Regions from separate parts of the Erwinia sp. HDF1-3R genome, predicted to be linked through region 1. Evidence: predicted binding sites of a transcription regulator. Region 1 holds the regulator's gene; each other region holds the start of a gene.
What was found. Region 1 encodes LexA, which represses DNA repair genes until DNA is damaged. Its sites were predicted from a motif close to TNCTGTATGTACATACAGNA; they were not measured.
Positions count from the first base shown of each region.

Region 2: AAGR22_RS09470 (DinI-like family protein) is a predicted target of LexA. The motif match lies at 1,980-1,999, and genes of this name have one in related genera.
Region 3: AAGR22_RS12530 (YebG family protein) is a predicted target of LexA. The motif match lies at 1,880-1,899, and genes of this name have one in related genera.

Region 1 is NZ_CP155071.1:423,020-427,912, reverse strand. It holds gene dinF (MATE family efflux transporter DinF) at 1-1,065, opposite strand, end outside; gene lexA (transcriptional repressor LexA) at 1,203-1,811, opposite strand; gene AAGR22_RS01870 (diacylglycerol kinase) at 1,919-2,287, opposite strand; gene plsB (glycerol-3-phosphate 1-O-acyltransferase PlsB) at 2,416-4,839, shown strand; gene AAGR22_RS01860 (hypothetical protein) at 4,859-4,893, opposite strand, start outside.
Region 2 is NZ_CP155071.1:2,057,395-2,062,287, forward strand. It holds gene AAGR22_RS09460 (amylovoran biosynthesis protein AmsF) at 1-1,103, shown strand, start outside; gene AAGR22_RS09465 (hypothetical protein) at 1,397-1,606, shown strand; gene AAGR22_RS09470 (DinI-like family protein) at 1,714-1,959, opposite strand; gene AAGR22_RS09475 (YgdI/YgdR family lipoprotein) at 2,064-2,288, shown strand; gene AAGR22_RS09480 (hypothetical protein) at 2,413-2,817, shown strand; gene AAGR22_RS09485 (MBL fold metallo-hydrolase) at 2,847-3,509, opposite strand; gene ldcA (muramoyltetrapeptide carboxypeptidase) at 3,525-4,445, opposite strand; gene emtA (membrane-bound lytic murein transglycosylase EmtA) at 4,766-4,893, shown strand, end outside.
Region 3 is NZ_CP155071.1:2,731,290-2,736,182, reverse strand. It holds gene zwf (glucose-6-phosphate dehydrogenase) at 1-469, shown strand, start outside; gene purT (formate-dependent phosphoribosylglycinamide formyltransferase) at 599-1,777, opposite strand; gene AAGR22_RS12530 (YebG family protein) at 1,916-2,341, shown strand; gene AAGR22_RS12525 (sugar phosphate isomerase/epimerase family protein) at 2,476-3,303, opposite strand; gene AAGR22_RS12520 (prolyl oligopeptidase family serine peptidase) at 3,524-4,893, shown strand, end outside.

The sequences.
Region 1 (4,893 bases):
AATCAGGTAGCGATCCGCCTGGTGCTGTAAAGCAGGGATCGAGGTAAGCAATGCGACAATATAAGGCCCGGCAAAGGCATAGAGCAGTGAGAAAAACAGCGCGACCCATCCCGCCTGACGGCATGCAGCGTGCCATACCAGCAGCAGCCTCTGCCTGTCGCGCGCGCCAAAGGCCTCGCCCGAGCAGGCTTCAACGGCATAAGCAAACCCATCCAGCGCGTAAGCCGTAAAGGTCAGGAACATCAGCAGTACGGCATTGACCGCGACGATGTCGCCCCCCAGCCGTGCGCCCAGTACTGTTAACGAAAGGAAGCAGAGTTGAAGCAGCAGAGAACGCAGCATGATATCCCGGCTAAGCCTGAACAAACGTCCAGGCCCGCCCCGCCATGCGCTTTTTAGCAGCGCCGTCGGAATGCCACGCATCTTCATTACGCGCCAGACGAGCAGCAACCCGACGGCCAGCGAACAGTATTCCGCGATAACCGTAGCCGTAGCCGCCCCCTGGACACCCCACTTCAGCCCGATCACCAGCCAGAGATCGAGCAAAATATTCACCAGATTGCCCACAACCAGCAGGATGACGGGCGCGCGGGCATACTGAACGCCAAGCAGCCACCCCAGCAGCACGAGGTTCGCCAGCGTGGCAGGCGCGCTGAGCCAGCGGATATGCATAAACAGTGATGCCTGGTACTGCACGTCAGGATCGCCGCCGACCAGCGTCAGCGCCAGATGCGTAAGAGGGGATTGCAACGCGATAAAAGCCAGTCCGGCCGCCAGCGCAATGCAGAGAGGCTGCATAAGCGCGCGTGCAAGCTCGGCGTTGTCGCCGGCACCGAAAGCCTGAGCGGTCAGTCCGGTGGTGCTCATACGCAGAAAAAGCAGCAGCATAAACAGGAAGCTGGTGATGGTGGTGCCGATCGCGACGCCCGCAAGATAGACAGGCTTATCGAGGTGGCCAATGACAGCGGTATCGACCAGCCCCAGCAGCGGCACGGTAATATTTGAGAGGATCATCGGCAGCGCAAGCCGCCAGAGGCTTTTGTCAGCAGCGTTTAAAAATCGCATCGGTATCCACTGCGCGACGGGTGTCTGCGCAAGTCACTGTCATACACATCGTCTGCTGAGTGGTAGCCAACGATAAACTGACGCGCTGGCGAGGCGGCGCGTCAGTTAACAGTCAGTTAGAACGGATAAAACGGTTATCAAACCCAGTTACCGTTACGGATCACACCCACGGCAAGACCTTCAATCGACAGGGTCTGCTGGCGAAGATCGACGACGATCGGCTCGAAATCGCTGTTTTCAGGCAGAAGATGGACCGTATTGCCCTGCTTTTTCAGCCGTTTGACGGTAACTTCATCATCAATACGTGCAACCACAACCTGGCCGTTACGCACTTCCTGGGTTTTGTGAACCGCCAGAAGATCGCCATCCATAATGCCAATATCTTTCATCGACATGCCGCTCACGCGCAGCAGGAAGTCGGCGCTGGGTTTAAACAAACCTGGGTCAACCTTGTAGTGGCCTTCGATATGTTCCTGGGCCAGCAGCGGCTCACCGGCGGCGACGCGGCCAATCAGCGGCAGGCCTTCTTCGTCTTCCATCATCAGTCGAATGCCGCGCGAGGCACCGGACACAATCTCAATTACGCCTTTACGTGCCAGTGCCTTGAGATGTTCTTCCGCCGCATTTGGCGAGCGGAAGCCAAGCTGAGCGGCAATTTCTGCCCGCGTTGGCGGCATGCCGGTCTGGTTAATATGGGCGCGTATCAGGTCATAAACCTGTTGCTGTCTTACCGTTAGTGCTTTCATCCCGCCCCCTGGTTGTTTATACAGTCGACTGTGAGTATATACAGGTATTTGCGCGTTGAAAACCTAAAGATGGACAAAAAACAGCAGTTTGTCTGATTCTGGAACGTCTATCGCATATGTGGCACTAACAACATCAGCCAGGTGGTCATCGCCATAAGAATAGTCAGCAGCACTGCCGCTGAACCCATATCCTTTGCGCGGCCTGCCAGCGGGTGCCGCTCACTGCCGATGCGGTCCACTATCGCTTCTATGGCGCTGTTAAGCAGTTCAACCACGACTACCAGCACCACCGAACCGATCAGCAGCACCCGGGTTATCGGCGTCACGTCCAGCCAGCAGGCCAGCACGATGGCGACAAGCGCCACAATGGCTTCCTGACGAAAAGCCGCCTCGTTCTGCCATGCCGCACGCAGTCCCTGCCACGAATAACCTGCGGCCTTGATAATTCTGGTCAATCCGGTGACGTTATTTGTCATAATGAGGGAACCCTTTGAACTGTTTAACGTCAATGTCTGAGTGGCGCACATTTTGCAACACCACAGATCTCACTGGCGCTTTCTGGTATGCTTGCCGCGCTTTGCTAACAAGAGGCTTCATGTTGTCTATGTCAGGTTGGCGTAATTTATATTATAACCTATTGAATTTACCGGTTAAATTCTTACTAAAGAGTAAGGCGATCCCCGCCGAGCCGGTCGCTGAACTGGGGCTTGATACGTCGCGCCCTATTATGTATGTGCTGCCTTACGATTCAAAGGCCGATCTGCTCGCGCTACGTGAACAGTGTCGCAAACAGGATCTCCCCGATCCCTTAGATCCGCTGGAAATCGATGGGACAGTGCTGCCCCGCCATGTCTTTATTCATGACGGTCCGCGCGTATTCCCCTATTTTGTGCCGAATATTGAATCGGTGAAGCTGTTTCACGAATATCTGGATCTGCACCGCAGCAACCCGCTGCTGGACGTGCAGATGGTCCCGGTATCGGTGATGTTTGGCCGCGCCCCTGGCCGTGAGGTTCAGGGCGAGAGTCAGCCCCATCTTCGCGTGCTTAACGGCATTCAAAAGTTCTTCGCCGTACTGTGGCTGGGCCGTGACAGCTTCGTGCGCTTTTCGCCGATGCTCTCTCTGCGGCGCATGGCAACGGAGCACGGCACCGATAAAACCATTGCTCAGAAGCTGGCTCGCGTGGCGCGCATGCATTTCGCCCGCCAGCGCCTGGCCGCCGTTGGGCCGCGCCTGCCCGTTCGCCAGGACCTGTTCAACAGGCTTCTGCAGTCCAGGGCGATTGCTAAAGCAGTAGAGGACGAAGCGCGCAGCAAAAAAATCCCCTTTGAAAAGGCTCAGCAGAATGCCGTTGAGCTGATGGAGGAGATTGCCGCCGACTTCTCTTATGAAGCGATACGCCTGACCGACCGCATTATGGGCTGGACGTGGAGCAAGCTTTATCAGGGTATTAACGTTAACGGCGGCGAGCGCGTACGCCAGCTGGCACAGGATGGACACGAGATAGTCTATGTTCCCTGCCATCGCAGCCATATGGACTATCTGCTGCTCTCCTACGTGCTCTATCATCAGGGGCTGGTACCGCCGCACATTGCTGCCGGGATCAATCTGAACTTCTGGCCTGCCGGGCCGATATTCCGCCGCCTGGGCGCGTTCTTTATCCGCCGTACCTTTAAGGGCAACAAACTCTACTCCACGGTATTCCGCGAGTATCTGGGCGAGCTGTTCACCCGCGGCTACTCGGTCGAGTATTTCGTTGAGGGCGGACGTTCGCGTACTGGTCGCCTTCTTGATCCGAAAACCGGCACGCTGTCGATGACCATTCAGGCCATGCTGCGCGGCGGCAACCGTCCAATAACGCTGGTGCCGATCTATATCGGCTATGAACACGTTATGGAGGTGGGCACCTATGCGAAGGAACTGCGTGGCGCGACCAAAGAGAAAGAGGGCTTTTTACAGATGGTGCGCGGGTTACGCAAGCTGCGCAACCTGGGCCAGGGTTACGTCAACTTTGGCGAGCCGCTGCCGCTGGTCACTTATCTGAATCAGCGCGTCCCGGAATGGCGCGACGCCATCGATCCTATCGAAGCGCAGCGTCCCGCCTGGCTCACTCCCGCGGTTAACGACATCGCCTCGCAGGTGATGATGCGTATAAACAACGCCGGAGCGGCTAACGCCATGAACCTCTGCGTCACCGCCCTGCTGGCCTCGCGCCAGCGCTCGATGACGCGTGAACAGCTGATTGCACAGCTCGAGTGCTACGTACAGCTACTGCGCAACGTGCCCTACTCACCCGATGCCACGGTGCCGGATATGACCCCGGAAGCGCTGCTTGATCATGCGCTGGGCATGAACAAGTTTGAAATCGAGCAGGATAATATTGGCGAGATCATCATTCTGCCGCGCGAGCAGGCGGTGCTGATGACCTATTACCGCAACAATATTCACCATATGCTGGTCATGCCGTCGCTTATCGCCGTCCTGGTCATGCAGCATCGCGAGCTTACCCGAGCCGAACTGCTGCGCCAGATAAGCGTTATCTATCCGATGCTTAAAAGCGAGCTGTTCCTGCACTGGAATAAGGAAGATCTGCCGACGGTGCTTAATGGACTGGTCAGCGAAATGGCCCGCCAGGGCCTGCTCACCGCTGATGAAGAGAGTCTGCGCCTCAGCCCGGCCCGCTTCCGCACCCTGCAGCTGCTGGCGGCGGGCGTTCGCGAAACGCTACAGCGCTACGCCATCACCTTCTCCATCCTCAGCGCCAACCCGTCAATCAACCGGGGTACGCTGGAGAAAGAGAGCCGGACCATGGCTCAGCGCCTGTCTGTACTGCACGGCATTAACGCGCCGGAGTTTTTTGATAAGGCGGTCTTCTCCACGCTGGTGCTGACGTTACGTGATCAAGGCTATATCAGCGATACCGGCGATGCCCATGTAGAGCAGACGCAGCGGGTCTATCATCTGCTGGCCGAGCTGATTACGCAGGAAGTGAGAATGACCATCGAGAGCGCGGCGGTACACGAGTAACCTGTCGCATAACTGATAATCAGGGCGATGAGGGATCATCGCCCTGAGCAGGCT
Region 2 (4,893 bases), 1.6 Mb from region 1:
TTCGCGTGCAGTATAACGGCGGCACCGTCATCAAGCTGCTGGACACCCTGGATACCCGCTTTGATCAAATCTACAGCCAGAATACCTATGCGCGGGTTTTTGAAGTGGGTTGGTCTAACTCGCCGAATGGCGTCTGGGATCACGCAACGGCAATTGAGCTGAGTAATGCCAACTTCCAGACCGGCTATGGTGATGCCACCCTGTATATGCCACGCATGACCCAGGGGATCATTCACAACGTCTGGATTGAGCATACGCGGTTCCCCGGCGATCTCACTAACGGGCAGTGGATTGTCGATGCATTAAGCGTGGAGGATTGCGCTAATCCGCTGTTAATGAACAACAGTCGGGTGCAGTTTCGTCAGCTTAATTTGCAGGCGGGTGCAAAGGTCAGCATGGATACCACCAGCGACCGCTGGCTGTCAGGCTACGAATCCGGCTGGCGCCGGGAGGAGAACTTTGGCACCACGATGACCGGCTCCATGAAGGCCGGCTGGTACAGCGGCTACCGGCTGAATAATATTTCGGACAGTGATAAATGGTTCCGCATTGGCAAATTCGTCTTCCCGAAAGTCAATCAGCAGTGGACGCTGGAGTTCGTGGGTAAACTGACGAATACTAACCCGGCGGGCACGGCAGCCAGTCCGGTGCAGGCTGTTTCATCCGGGGTGACCTGGCTGAACCTCCAGCGATGCGTCAGTTCAGTCTGGGCGGATATGTTTCATCGCGGCTCGACGTCGGTGATTGATGTCAAATATAAGCGCAGCTATGAAAACATCGTTGAGGTATGGGTAAAACTCAAAGCCGGCAGCGGGGATACCATGTTTAATCTTCGTTCCACCGGCCCCACGCGGTTTGATTCCGGTGAATGCTCCTTGTTTACCCCGGACCTGAGTGAGGTGACCGATCTCACTACGTTGGGTACCGTGACCCCCAGTGCAAGACTCAGCCTGCATAATGGTTTAGCGGGGATAGGGGCTAATGAAAATGGCGTAGTGACCTTAGCGACTGCGGATGCTGCGGTACCTGCCAGCACCGCACCGGGCGGTTACATTACGCTCAACATTAACGGTACCGATCGTAAGTTCCCTTACTATAACTGAGTGCTACAGCCTGAACCTAACCGCCCCTCCAGGGCGGTTTTTTTTTGCAGCAAATAAAGCCGCGGTGCGCAAAAAGTGTTGGCGAACATAGCAGAAGAGTGAAATAGTACGGAATCACCCTCCAGGAATAATCCGTTTTTAGTGGACGAAATTTCTGTTTCAGGGGGAAATTGTGTGGTTTTTCTGCCAGAGGCGTTTATAAAAGTGGCAGCCTGGCCATTAGAATAAATCAGGGGTTGAGCCAGATGAAAAGGGTCGTAAAATAGGACCATTACTTAAATCAGGAGAATGATGTGTCAGAAGCTGCGTCTGTTGAAAACCACCCCGATCGGCTGGAAGAGGCAAAAAATATCGCGCTGGGATGGCGTATTGTCGGCCAGATGGAACCGCATACCTTAGAGGATGCGATTCAGATGCTTCGTGACAGCTCGGCCCATGCGGCAAAAGTCTATGACCTGATCTATGCGGAAATCGCTGAGCGTAACAAAGACCAACCGCGCTGAGCGGAGTGCTAAGACTCACTGCACTCAATGAAATCAGGTAACCGGGCTGCTGCATGCTGAAGGGCAGGCCGGGTCAGTTAGCTGTCGTCGCGCACCTCTTCTGCTCGTTAATATTCGCCTGTTACCAGCCACTGATCGGCTTCTTCAAACATCTCTTCAATGACTCTCATCATGACGGCCTTATCGCTTTTGCTGGCATCGGTTTTCACGCTGTTCGCCTGCATCGGCTTGACCCGGACGTCCGCCTCCGGAAAAACCCGCTGAATGCGTTTTTCAAGCTCGTCCAGAATCATCTGTTGAGCATTAGGTAAACCCGCTACGTTGCGCTTATCGTAAATCAGTTCAACAAACATGTACTTATCCTGGTTAACTGTGCTGTATAAAAATACAGTTATTTTAACCATCCTTCAATCAAATTATGATACAGGCGGGATAACGCATAAACAGGAAATGAAAAATGAAAAAAATGCTGTTAATGGCCAGCGTTCTGATGGCCGGCACGCTGCTTGCAGGCTGTACGAACAATCATATTCTGCATATGAACGACGGGCGCACGCTGGTGGTACAGGGTAAACCGCAGGTCGATAAAGCGACCGGTATGGTGCTGTACACCGATGAAAACGGCAAGCAGCAGGCGGTAAATCAGGCTGATATCAAAGAGATGAGCGCGCTGGACAAGTAGAGGGTGCGGACAAACCAGGAACACTCCTGGTTTGTCCCTTTTCACGAAGGTGACAGTGTCATGTGACGGACTTTTCCCTCATAGTATTTGCGTTAAGTGAGAAAATTTCCGGAGAACGCTGCTCATGTTTCGCATTTTCGCCGCGGGCTGTCTGCTGGTCAGTGCCACCTTTGCGGCGCGGGCCACGCCAGATGCCCAACCGATGAACGCTGAGTTTCAAATTACCTGCCCTGGTCGTCAGACCATGACCGTCACCGAAGCACAATACGGCCTGACTACCCTGATGTGGCCGGGTAATCATTTCCAGATTGCCGCAGGGCAGCAGCAGTCGAGCACCGACAGCGGTACGCGGGTGTCGATTGTGCTGTTTCGAAACGGCGATCAGATGATCGTTAATAAAGCGGATCAGGAGACATTTTTCTCCTTCGAAGGGGCCAAAAAGCTGGTGCCCTGCAGCCGCAGCAGTGAACGGGAGAACGGTGCAGTCACCCTGCAGCGCACCGATGCGACCGGAAACGTAGAATCCTGACCCCTCAGTCAGTTAAAAAACCTGCCCGGCTACTCGATAACCCGCTGGCGACAATCCCGCGGCTGGTGCTCGGCTTCATCCAGCAGTGCCAGCCACTCACGTACGGTCACCTCGCACCAGCCCGGATGACCCCGTGTCACGCTCATCAACACCACGTCTGGCCGCAGCGCCCGGTAGAACTCCAGCGATTTATGCAAATCGGCCTCGTTACTCTCGGGTAACTGCAGCGTCACCCAGCGATTGCCATCCCGTACCAGCGTGCCCCCGACAAACAGATAGGTTTTGCCGAAGGGGGAGGCATAAAGATAGGTGGTACTGCCTGGCGTATGGCCCGGCGTCGGAACCAGGTGGAAGCTGCCGCAGTGTACCTCTGCCAGGTTGAAGGTATCATCGGCTTCAACAAAGGCGCTTACTGGACCGAGCGCCCGGGTATGGCAGTAGAGGGCGGAATTAAACCGCTGTTGCAGCTGTCGCGCACCGGGGCCGGCCTCCTGCCAGCCACTCAGATAATGACGGATTATCCCGCCAAGCCCGGCAATCGTCTGGTGATCGTCAGCATTCTCAACGCGGGAGATCAGCATGTTGCCTCGCTCATGCTGCAACAGAAACCCATGCATCATCCACTCTGATTCTGTCTCACAGGCCGACAACTCCGGCGTGGAAACCCAGAGGTCCTCATATAACTGCTTCATAGGGGCTCCGGGAAGTTAACGCAGCGTAGGGTGCCCTGATAACCTTAACGAAGCCTGGTTACCTTCTACTTTCAAATTGCCGTGGGCGCCTAAGGGTAGCGTGACGGTATCGCGATCGTGGCCAAAAGAGAGGCCGGTAACCAGCGGCAGGCCGGTTATCTGCCGGATTAACGTCCAGACGCTGTCAAAGTCGTAGCCATTATCGTATGCGCTCAGATTTGCAGCGGTAAAACTGCCGGTCACTATGGCTTTCTGTCGGGCCAGAATGCCGCTCTGGGCCAGCTGTAGCAGCATGCGTTCAATCTTGTAGGGATGCTCATTTACATCTTCAATGACCAGGATGCCGTCAGAGAGGGCAGGTAGCCAGGGGGTGCCCACGAGGGAGGTTATCATCGCCAGATTTCCTCCCCATACCGTCCCGCTAACGTCAACGTCCTGCGGTGGCGTTTGCCAGCTCAGGGTGAATTCTGGCGAGGTCAGCGCCCGCCAGAAGTGATCGAGGGTGAAATCAGAGAGCACCTCCGCACCAAAATTACCCGCCAGCAGCGGGCCGCTAAAGCTCTTTACGCCGTGGGTCAGCAGGGCCAGCTGGATCGCGGTGAAATCGCTATGGCCGCAAAGCGCTACGGGCTGCTCCCGAAGACGTGCGGCCAGACCCTGATAATCGAGGTGGGGCAGAAGCCGTGACGCGCCATAGCCACCGCGTACCGCCAGCACAATATCCGGCAGCGTCGCCAGCGCTGCCAGAGCGTTCACATCCTGCAGGCGCTCTTCGTCAGTCCCGGCAAAACGGCGATCGCGTCGGGGAATAACCTCCGTCTGGCTCACCTGATGCCCCTGGGCACGCAGCCGATCGACGGCCAGATGGGCGGCATCCTGATTAAGGCAATAGCCGGAAGGGGCAATCAGATGAAAAGAACGCGGAGTAACGGACATAATCTTCACTTTAATCCTCTAACGGGTGGAATAAATGGCGCATTTCAGTGTGCTACGCTTACCGCTGGTGGTCGGGTTGAGCCATGCGCTGCATAATGTTTGCTTTTTATACCGACTCCAGTGAATTTTTTTGGCAGACCGGGGGTCCAATAACCCGATAATGACTAAAAGCCTGTCCTAAGTCACCCTCTGACCCGGCAAATTCAGAGTTACGGTAATTTTCCACAGGTCAGCGGCGGGTATGATAGGTCGCAGGCTAAGGCGCAAAGGATAATGAAAACGTGAGAAGCGTTAACTACGTTGCAATCGCAGGGGTGCTCCTGCTGGCAGGCTGTGCCAGCAAACCCCATAAACAGACCGTCACCGTACAGCAAACACCATTAACCAAGGCCCCACCGCAAAAGGTCGCGCAGGCGTGGTCGATCTTTACGGAGAATGCGGCCCACAG
Region 3 (4,893 bases), 2.3 Mb from region 1:
TACCGGTAAGCGTCTGCCGACCAAGTGCTCTGAAGTGGTGGTCTATTTTAAAAACCCCGCGCTGAACCTGTTCAAAGAGTCCTGGCAGGAGCTGCCGCAGAACAAGCTGACCATCCGTTTGCAGCCCGATGAGGGCGTGGATATTCAGATCCTCAACAAGGTGCCAGGGCTTGATCATAAGCATAACCTGCAAACCACCAAGCTGGACCTGAGCTTCTCGGAAACCTTTAACCAGTCGCACCTGGCAGATGCCTATGAGCGGCTGTTACTGGAAACCATGCGGGGTATTCAGGCGCTGTTCGTGCGCCGTGATGAGGTGGAAGAGGCCTGGAAATGGGTTGACTCCATCATGGACGCATGGGCAGCCGATAAAGAAGCACCTAAGCCGTATCAGGCAGGAACCTGGGGGCCCGTTGCTTCTGTCGCGATGATCACCCGCGACGGACGCTCCTGGAACGAGTTCGAGTAGCGCCTCTTCGCGCAGCGTCATGGCACGCTGCGCGAGTTTTACGGGGCAGGCCCTTTATGGGGGCTATCCGACTGGCTCCACCAACGGCTATCAGGGACTGCCCTGCGCCGCCGGAATCTGTTCGATGTATCAGCCGCTAACCTTAATGCCTGCCGCACAGGCGACAGCGCGCTGAACGGCATCGTCGCAATCCTGACCCGTCGCCAGCGCGACGCCCAGCCTGCGCTTACCCTGAATCTCAGGCTTACCGAACAGGCGGATCTGCAAACCGGCCCCCAGTACCGCGCCGAGATTTGCAAACCGCACATTATCGCTCTCCAGCTCGGGAAGGATCACCGCAGAGGCCGCGCAGCCATACTGGCGGATCCCGCCAATCGGCAGGCCGAGGAAGGCGCGAACGTGCAGGGCAAATTCGGAGAGATCCTGAGAAATCAACGTCACCATGCCGGTATCGTGTGGCCGCGGTGACACTTCGCTGAATACCACCTCATCGCCGCACACAAACAGCTCCACGCCAAACAGGCCGTGGCCGCCAAGGGCGCTAACCACTTTTTCGGCTATCTGCTGCGCGCGCTGCAAGGCCAGATCGCTCATCTGCTGCGGCTGCCAGGACTCACGGTAGTCGCCGTCTTCCTGACGGTGGCCAATGGGGGCGCAAAAATGGATGCCGTCAACCGCGCTCACGGTCAAAAGGGTGATTTCAAAATCGAACTTAACCACGCCCTCCACGATGACGCGTCCGGCACCCGCCCGTCCACCCTGTTGAGCATACTGCCAGGCAGCGCTCAATTGTGAGGCATCGCGGATAAAACTCTGACCTTTACCCGATGAGCTCATTACCGGCTTAATGATGCACGGGAAGCCAATTTCATCGGCGGCCTGCAAAAAAGCGGCTTCACTGTCGGCAAAACGATAGGAAGAGGTGGGTAAGCTGAGCTCTTCCGCAGCCAGGCGACGAATACCTTCACGATTCATCGTCAGACGCGCCGCGCGGGCGGTTGGCACCACATGCTGACCCTGTTTCTCCAGCTCAACCAGCATATCCGTGGCGATGGCTTCAATTTCCGGCACGATATAGTCAGGGCGCTCCAGCGCAACGAGTGATTTTAGCGCCTCGCCGTCCAGCATATTGATCACATGGCTACGATGGGCCACGTGCATTGCGGGCGCATCGGCATAGCGATCGACGGCAATCACCTCGACGCCAAGACGCTGGCATTCCAGCGCGACTTCCTTACCCAGTTCACCTGATCCTAACAGCATTACGCGGGTTGCGGCAGGGCGCAGCGCGGTTCCGAGAGTGGTCATAGTTGCTACCTGATTGGAGGAAAAAAACGCGCGCAGTATAAACGAAAACGTTTGCGTATTCATCTGCTTTTCCGGGCTTGAGCTAAAAAAAGCCTGCTGCTATACTGTATAAAAATACAGTTAAATGAGGTGAGCGGAATGGCTGTTGAGATAAAATACGTTGTCGTTAGAAAAGGTGAGGAAAAGATGACATTCGCCAGTAAAAAAGACGCGGACGCCTACGATAAAATGCTTGATATGGCTGAAGTCTTCAGCGACTGGCTGAGTGAAGGGCCGGTGGCGCTTGATGAGCAGCAGCGTGAAGCCTTTGGCCTGTTCCTGGCAGAGAACAAGGATGCCGTACAGCATATTGTGAAGACCAGCAAAATGCCGGAAGGGGCAAAAGCAGAGGCGAATCACGCTTCTGCCCGCGCAGAGGCTGATAGCGCTGACCCTGTTGAAGTGAGTGAGCAGCAGCCTACAGACGTGCAGGCATCCGCGGATGAATTGGATGAAGAAACCGCTGAGGGTGCATCCGCTAACGCGAGCAAACGTAAGTCTGCCCGTACGCCAAAAGCGGCATAACGGTCAGTCGCCCCAGCGGCAGGCCGGGGCGAATAATCATACGAGGTCGTGCGGCGAACCAACCGGCATAGGAAGGGGTTTGCAGCCGTTATGCTACCCTAAGCGGTTACGCGACCCGCCGGGCTGAGCGGGTTTTACTGGCCCCGCTGGGCAATACAGCGTTTCAGGGCGTGCATCGCCTCTTTCGCAACTTCATCAGGAGCCTGCTGGTGGTAGCTGTCGTTAAAGACCTCCAGTCCAAGCGGGCCTGCATAACCCTGAGTTTCCAGGTAGTCCAGCAGCGTGTAGAGCGGGAAATTTCCCTGGCCAGGCAGCAGTCGGCTGTGGCGGGCGGTATCTATCAGCTGGTCCTGCCCGGGTAGGGTGCTAAGATCTGAAAGCTGGACGAGGAAAATCTTTTCCATCGGGATCCCCGCAAGATCGGCAATGGTACGGTTGCGGGCAAAGATATGAAACGCATCGACGACCAGCCCGAGGTTGGGCGCATTGATTCGCTGCACCATCTGCCATGCCTGAACGGTGGTATTGATATGCGTGCTCCACGCCATCGCTTCAAACGCCACGCGCAGCCCACGTTTATCTGCCTCCTTCACCAGCCAGCGCAGGTCATCTTCTTCCCGATGGGCCACGCAGGCATGATGCGTAGATGCCGGGGTGAGTAGCGTGGTTGCGCCCAGGCTTACGGCCGTATCCAGCATCTTAAGGGCCAGCTTACGCTTATCTTCACGCTCGCCATCCGGCGCACCGTCAAAATCCAGCAGCACCTGGTAATCCGTCAGAGAAAGTTTTTGTTCCCGGGTAAACGTCCCTACGTCCTGTGCATTGCCTTTCGCGTTTTCCACGTCCTGACGCCAAAGCTCAACCTGCTGAAAGCCAGCTTTAGACGCAGCAATCAGCTTCTCTTCAGGCGTGCCACCCAGCAAAACGGTGTTGATAAACAGTGGGTTATTACTAAAGCGCATATCTGCTCCCTTTTAAAAATGTGCAGTAAAATCTGCGGGCCGTCGTCAGGCCTCACATCTGCCTGATATCGCCCTGGCGAGGGTCTGAGGTTGCTGGCAGAGTAATGAGTATAGTCATCGCTTCAGAACGTGCTTCAGATCACACTTTATCGTTACCTGGCATTCATCGCAGCAACATGCCACCCTTAGTGCATATGTTTTAGTGAGCGGGACAGATGTGATGAAAACACCACCGATAGCCAGAAAAAAACCTTTCGAGATGACGCTGCATGGCGATACGCGAACAGATAATTATTACTGGCTGCGCGATGACCAGCGTGACGATCCCGACGTGCTGGACTATCTTCATGCCGAAAATGATTACGGCAGGGCGGTGATGCAGTCGCAGCAGGCGCTTCAGGACCGGCTGTTAAAAGAAATTGTCGATCGCATTCCACAGCGCGATCGCTCGGTGCCCTATATCAAAAACGGCTACCGCTACCAGCGCCGCTATGAAGAGGGGAATGAGTACGCTATCTATACCCGCCAGCCTGAAAATACTGATGCGCCCGACGTATGGCAGACGTTGATAGACGGTAACCACCGCGCCGCACGCAGTGAATTTTACACGCTGGGCGGGCTGGGTATTTCTCCGGACAACACCATTATGGCGCTGGCTGAAGACTTTCTTTCCCGCCGCCAGTACGGCATTCGCTTCTGCAATCTGGAAACGGGGCACTGGTACGATGAAGTGCTGGAAAATGTGTCATCAAGCTTTGTCTGGGCCAACGACAGCACGACGCTTTACTATGTCCTGAAGGACAAGCAAACCCTGCTGCCCTGGCAGGTATGGCGACACAGGCTGGGCACCCCGCAGCAGGAAGATGAGCTGGTGTATGAAGAGAAAGATGACACGTTTTACGTCAGCGTGCATAAGACCACCTCCGAGCACTTTATCCTTATTGCGCTGAACAGTAGTACCACCAGTGAAATTCTGCTGCTGGATGCCGAATATGCGGACACCGCACCTCAGGTGTTCAGCCCGCGCCGCAAAGATCACGAATATACCCTCGACCATTATCAGCATCACTTCTATGTGCGGTCGAATCGTGAAGGAAAAAACTTCGGGCTCTACCGCACCGATCACTTCCGTGAAAATAGCTGGGAAACGCTGATCCCCGCACGCGAACACATTGTGCTGGAGGATTTCAGCCTGTTTCGCGACTGGCTGGTGGTGGAAGAGCGGCAGCGCGGCCTAACCAGCCTGCGGCAGATCGACAGGAAAAGCGGCGAGTCCTTTGGTATCGCCTATGACGATCCGGCCTATGTGACCTGGCTGGCCTACAACCCCAACCCCGAGACTAACAGGCTGCGCTACGGCTACTCCTCGATGACCACGCCAGACACCCTGTTTGAGATGGACATGGACAGCGGCGAGCGTCGGGTGCTTAAGCAGGCTGAAGTGAAAGGGTTCGATGCCAGCCACTATAAAAGCGAGCACCAGTGGATCAAGGGGCGCGACGGCGTGGAGGTGCCGGTTTCGCTGGTCTACCACCGGGAGCATTTCCGTCCCGGTAAAAACCCGATGCTGGTTTATGGCTATGGCTCCTA